Regions from separate parts of the Pseudoalteromonas sp. NZS37 genome, predicted to be linked through region 1. Evidence: predicted binding sites of a transcription regulator. Region 1 holds the regulator's gene; the other holds the start of a gene.
What was found. The regulator ArgR, encoded in region 1, controls arginine synthesis, uptake and breakdown. The targets are predictions, from matches to a motif close to ANTGAATANNTATTCANT.
Positions count from the first base shown of each region.

Region 2: I6F47_RS15200 (aspartate aminotransferase family protein) is a predicted target of ArgR. The motif match lies at 1,456-1,473, and genes of this name have one in related genera.

Region 1 is NZ_JADYXL010000004.1:161,856-165,287, forward strand. It holds gene I6F47_RS09010 (ABC transporter ATP-binding protein) at 1-936, shown strand, start outside; gene I6F47_RS09015 (Dyp-type peroxidase) at 985-1,884, shown strand; gene argR (transcriptional regulator ArgR) at 1,892-2,359, opposite strand; gene mdh (malate dehydrogenase) at 2,585-3,432, shown strand, end outside.
Region 2 is NZ_JADYXL010000008.1:41,283-44,714, reverse strand. It holds gene I6F47_RS15210 (anthranilate synthase component II) at 1-125, shown strand, start outside; gene I6F47_RS15205 (HDOD domain-containing protein) at 169-1,329, shown strand; gene I6F47_RS15200 (aspartate aminotransferase family protein) at 1,709-2,914, shown strand; gene astA (arginine N-succinyltransferase) at 3,000-3,432, shown strand, end outside.

The sequences.
Region 1 (3,432 bases):
GGGTGCGGTAAAACGACCACGTTAAAAGCGATTGCAGGTTTAATTGAAGCTAAGCAAGGGTCTATTTTTATAGACGGTAAATTAGTGAGTGATGAGCAATCGTTTGTCTCGCCTGAGCACCGTAACATCGGCATGATGTTTCAAGACTATGCGTTGTTTCCGCATTTAACGGTAGCAAATAATATCGCATTTGGGCTTAGTAAAATGAGTAAAGCTCAAAAGCAGCAACGCGTTGATGAAATGCTTAAGCTGGTACATTTAATTGGCTGTGCCAACAGGTTCCCGCATCAGTTATCGGGTGGCCAACAGCAGCGTGTAGCTATTGCTCGTGCATTAGCTTATAAGCCTAGTTTATTGCTACTTGATGAGCCCTTTTCAAATATCGACACACAAGTACGCTTTGAATTAATTGCCGATATACGTCGAATTATTAAGGCAACCCAAGTATCTGCTGTGTTTGTTACACATTCAAAAGAAGAGGCGTTTGCCTTTTCAGATACACTTGCCATTATGCATCGCGGTAAAATTGAGCAACAAGGCACGCCTGAGCAGCTTTTTGCAGCTCCATGTTCAAAGGAGGTTGCAGAGTTTCTGGGTCAAGGCATATACTTGAGCGCAGAAGTATTAACAGCAACTGAATATAAAACACCATTTGGTTTAGTCGAATCTTATATTGAGAGTAAGCATGACGTAAGCGTAGGGCTTATATATGTGCGCCCTCATCAAATAGAATTAGTGGCAGATAACCAAAGTGACAAACTCAGCAAGCGAGCTACAATCATAAGTCGTCGATTTATTGGTTCGGCGTATGTTTATTCGGTTGTTATTGATAAACAAGAAATTGAAGTTGCTGCACAATATGGCCAGTCATTTGAAAATAATGAACAGGTTATAATAAAAATAAAACCTCACACGGTGAATTTTTTCGAATCGTAATTAATTTGTTATTCGCTGTGTTTTTATCTGTAAAACTAAGGAATAACAATGGCGCAAGCGCAATCAGGGATTTGTGCTGAAGCAAACTTACACGGTTTGCACTTATTTTTTAATGTGTTTGATGGTCAAGATGAATCACTTCGCGCAAAGTTAAAACAAGTAAGCGCTATTGAAGAAGAATTTAGCGATCAGTTCTCAGAATCAATGCTCTCTTGTATGGTTGCTATTGGTGCGCAATATTGGCCGCATATCCTCCCTGAATACATCCCAAGCGAATTACAGAGCTTTCCTAATATAAACCATAGCGATCATCAAATGAGCGTACAACCGTGCGATTTATTTGTGCAAATTCGCTCTGACCGTGAAGACGTTAATCATTTGTTTGCGCTGCAAATTTTAAAACTATTTGCCCCCGATGTTGAGCTGGTGGAGCAAATTCGTAATTTTCGCTTTTTAGATGGTCGTGATTTTAATGGTTTTATTTATGGTGGCGACACCGCACATGGAAGAAAAAAGCGCGCTACGGCTTTAATTAGTAACCCTGGCAATTTTGAAGATCAGGGGAGTTATATTCATGTACAGCGTTATAAGCATGATTTAACTATGTGGCAGCACTTATCATTGAGCGAGCAAGAACAAATAATGGGACGTACGCGCCTTGATAACACGTTAATTACCCCTGCGATTGAAACCAGCCATGCTTCACGTAGCGAACTAAAAGACGAAGAAGGCCAACCGCTATTATTAAATCAGAGCATGCCTTATGGCGATGTGTATGAGCAGGGAATGTTATCAATTACATGCGCTTGTACGGGCACCGCATTTGAAAAAGTACTTAATAGTCGTTTAGGGGAAGGGGATTGTTACGACCACTGGCTTGATTTTACTCAAGCCGATATGGGTTCTGCTTTCTTTGCGCCTTCAGTCGGGTTTTTAAAACAAATTTAGTTTGCTATTAAACCGTATCAAATAAAATGCGAACACGTTCAAGTGTTACATCTATTTCAGATATTTTAGCAGGAGCGATAAAAATAGTATCGTCGCCTGCAATTGTTCCTAGTACGCCATCTGCTTTACCTAATGAATCTAATAAACGAGCAATAAGCTGAGCGGCGCCTGGACTGGTACGAATAATGATCATCATTTCGTTGTGCATAATGTCGATTACTAATTGGCGTAATGGGCTTTTAGCCGTAGGTACACCCATTTCAGCAGGTAAGCAGTAAACCATTTCTTGTTTGGCGTTACGTGTGCGTACAGCACCAAATTTACTTAGCATGCGCGATACTTTACTTTGGCTTATATTGTCAAAGCCTTGATCTTTTAATGCATCAACTATTTCGCCTTGAGAGCCAAAATTTTCTTCTTTTAATAGTGATTTAAATGCTTTTATCAGTGCTTCTTGTTTATCTTGTGGTTGCATAGTCTTTATTCGTTTTTGTTATTTATGCCGCAAATTCTACACAAAAATGAATAATTATGCAGCAGTTGTTTAGTTAACTTGCCAGTTTGATGCGTTAAATCACAAAAGTTTACGACTATGGTCGAAAATATACTTGAAATAGACAGGATAAATTTGTTTTTAGTCGCTAATTTCATTATCTTAAGAGCCACAAATGTTTCCTACCTCAAATTACGGAGAATTCCAATGAAAGTTGCTGTATTAGGTGCTGCAGGCGGTATCGGCCAAGCGTTGTCTTTATTATTAAAAACAGGCTTACCAGCTGGCTCTGAATTATCACTTTATGATGTTGCACCAGTAGTGCCAGGTGTTGCGGTTGACCTTTCTCACATCCCAACAGATGTTAAAGTAGCAGGCTTTGGCGCAGACGAATTAAACAAAGCGCTTGAAGGCTCTGACATCGTTCTTATCCCAGCGGGTATGCCACGTAAACCAGGTATGGATCGTGCTGATTTATTTAATGTAAATGCTGGTATCATCAAAACTTTAGCAGAAGGCATTGTTGCTAGCTGTCCTAAAGCGTTAGTAGGTATTATTACTAACCCAGTAAATGGCACAGTTCCAATCGTTGCTGAAGTATTCAAAAAAGCAGGTACTTACGACGCTAAACGCGTATTCGGTATTACTACGCTTGACGTTATTCGTTCAGAAGCATTTGTTGCTGAACTTAAAGGCGTAGACGTAGCAACTGTGAAAGTACCAGTAATTGGTGGTCACTCAGGCACAACTATTCTTCCTCTACTTTCTCAAGTTGAAGGTGTTTCTTTCACTGATGAAGAAGTTGCTGCACTTACTCCACGTATCCAAAATGCGGGTACTGAAGTTGTAAATGCTAAAGCAGGCGGTGGTTCAGCTACGCTATCTATGGGTGCTGCTGCAGCTCGTTTTTGTATGTCTTTAGTTAAAGGCCTACAGGGTGAAGAAGTTGTAGATTACGCTTACGTTGCTGTTGAAAATGGCGATGCAGAGTACTTTGCACATCCAGTACGTTTAGGTAAAAACGGCGTAGAAGAAATTCTTTCTTACGGCGAACT
Region 2 (3,432 bases), on a different contig from region 1:
AGTTTGACGAAATTATGGGGTTACTTCATAAAGAACTAGCAATCGAAGGTGTGCAGTTTCACCCCGAAGCTATTCTAACTGATCAAGGCTTAGAACTGCTTGATAACTTTTTAACTCGCTTCTAATGTTATAATACACAGAGCATTTAATACTTTATTAATGGATGTCATGACTGAACTTGTAGCGCAACAGCGTACTGCCAAAATACTAAGCCAACGGGCTCATGACTTATTGCTTGGGCACAGCTTTGCGCATCAGCAAATTGGTTTCATTCATACATTAGATATAGATTACGGCGAACCCATGAAGCAACGTACTTTGCTTCAGGTTGAAGTGGCCGCACAGAATAAACGCCAGCAAAGCAGTACTGCACATCATAAGTACCGCGCTCAAGCGAGTGAGCAACTGCACAAAACAATTGAAACAGCTATATATAAGCAGCTCGAAGATATAGATGGCGTAATTCACAGTACTATAGGTATTGAAGATGGTATTGCCAATATACTCGATATATTAGCGGTAAAGTCAGCGTCGGTAGGGCGTTTAGAGCCACTAGTTAATGATATAAGCTGGTTGGGTAGAGAGTTAGTAACGCTTGTTAATTTACCTTACTATCGTAATCAGCGTAGTAAAAATACGTCTGTAAAAGTAGATAAACCATCGCTTGCCCTTCGTTATATTGGCCTTGATAACTTACAGCTAGTTATTCCTACATTTGCTGCGCGTCATTGGATGCCACATAGCACCGAACCATTTTCATTATTAAAACGCCGGCTACGCGACAGCGCGATGGCAAACGCGATTGCTGCGCAAAAAATTGCACAAATTAATAATGTGAATGACGTACATGCATTTACCCTTGGAATGCTTTTAGATGTAGGGCGAATTGCATTAGTGCGCTTGTACTTAAAAACGTTTGAGAAAGTATGGCAACGCAAAGTGCAGTTAGCCCGAAATGAAAACCAAAAAGATTTACACACCGCATTATTAGAGCTACAGCCCGACCCGCTATTTTTAACCACTCTACTTAGCAATAAGTCGATAGAAGTAAGCGCCAAAGTAATAGACAAAATGGCTTTTAAATATTTACCGTTTAAAGGTGTAATGCAGCAGCTAGTAAATGGGGTAGATAAGGGCGATACATTACTGCCATTAACAGAAGTAATGCTAAAGGCACGTTGCTACTCTCAATATCTTAATTTAAAAGAGCATCAACTTATTGAGCCTGATGAAACTCTAAGCTGGTTTTCGTACTTTAAGTTCACTAAAACGGAACTAAAAACCCTCCAATCGAGTAATTTTACCAATTTAGCTATTCAAATTGACTAAAAATCTGAATTTTTTGTTAATTTTTTTGCGACTAACCATTCATTCTCACTCTATTGTTATATTGCATATTTGCCGATTAAAGCGTGCTTGCCTCTGCGCTCATGCGGTTAGTTGTCTAAAACCAAGTATGAATGGCTATGCAAATAGTTATTCACTATCTATGAAATAATATCTTTAGCCCTTTATTTTCAAGGGATACATGAAAGTTTTTAACGAGACAGATATAAGTAATTCTGAAATAATGTGCGTCTGAAAATTGAACCACAAAGCAATTTTGCGCAATTATCAGGTTACTGATCTTGCCTATAAAGTTGGTTACAAATATTAACCAAACACCTATTTTGATGTTTTGTGTTGCTCACAATTAAGAGGAAATAAAATGACAGTCAATCGCGAATTATTTGATCACGTAATGGTTCCTAACTACGCACCTTCAAGCGTAATTCCTGTTCGAGGCGAAGGTTCTCGCGTATGGGATCAAGAAGGTCGAGAGTTTATCGACTTTGCTGGTGGTATTGCAGTTAACTGTCTTGGCCATTGCCACCCTGCATTAGTAGGCGCATTAAAAGAGCAAGGCGAAAAAATCTGGCATCTATCAAATGTAATGACCAATGAGCCGGCACTTCGCCTAGCTAAAAAAATGGTTGATGCTACATTTGCTGAAAAAGTTTATTTTGCCAACTCAGGCGCAGAAGCAAACGAAGCAGCGCTTAAGTTAGCGCGTCGTTTTGCACTTGATAAGTTTGGCGCAGAAAAATCACAAATCATCGCGTTCAACAAAGGTTTCCACGGTCGTACATTCTTTACCGTAACTGTTGGCGGCCAAGCTGCATATTCAGATGGTTTTGGTCCTAAGCCTGGCGACATTGTACATTGTGATTACAATGACCTAGCTGCTTTTGAAGCGCTAATCAGCGACAAAACATGTGCCGTAATGATGGAACCTCTTCAAGGTGAAGGCGGTATTGTTTCACCAACTGACGAGTTTGCTCAAGGCGTTCGCGATTTATGTACTAAGCATAACGCACTGCTTATTTTTGATGAAGTACAAACAGGTGTTGGTCGTACTGGCGATTTATACGCATACCAAGGCTTAAACATAGTACCTGATATTTTAACTTCAGCTAAAGCACTTGGCGGCGGTTTCCCTATTGGCGCTATGATCACAACAACTGAAATTGCACAGCATCTTAAAGTAGGTACTCATGGTTCTACTTATGGCGGCAACCCGCTTGCGTGTGCTGTTGCAGAAGCTGCATTTGATACAGTAAATACGCCAGAAGTACTTGCTGGCGTAAAAGCTAAAGCAGCATTATTTAATGAACTACTTACTGCGGTTAACGAAAAATATAACGTATTTAGCGAAATCCGTGGCCAAGGTTTATTAATTGGTGCAGTAGTGAACGAGCAATATAAAGGTCGTGCAAAAGAGTTTTTAGTGGCAGGTACTGAGCAAGGCCTTATGTCATTAGTTGCTGGTGCAGACGTAATACGTTTCACTCCATCTTTAGTAATTCCTGATGCGGACATTCGCGAAGGTATGGCACGCTTTGAAAAAGCAGTAGCAAGCGTAGTAAACGTATAAGCGACTTAAGCCAACCAATAAAGGGCAAGCACTGCTTGCCCTGCAATTCCTATTTACCGTTATTTATAAGGGAGCAAGCGGACTCATGATGATCCTTCGCCCAATCCAGCAAAATGATTATTCAGCATTACTGAAAATTGCCCATGAATCAGGGCATGGTTTTACGTCTTTGCCATTAAACGAAGAACTATTGCAAAAAAAGATCGACCATTCAGTAAGCTCTTTTGCTAAACAAACGTCACAACCTGGTGACGAAGGCTACCTGTTTGTTCTTGAAGATAGCGAAACCGGTGAAGTTGTAGGAACATCTGCAATTGAAGCTGCGGTAGGGCTTGATGATGCATTTTATCATTATCACTTAAGTAAAGTGATTCACTCTTCGCGCACATTAGGCGTATACAAAGCGGTTGATATTCTAACGCTATGTAACGACTACACAGGTGCTACAGAGCTTTGCACATTGTTTTTAAAAGATGGTTATCGTAAAAATTGTAACGGTAAGCTACTTTCAAAAGCGC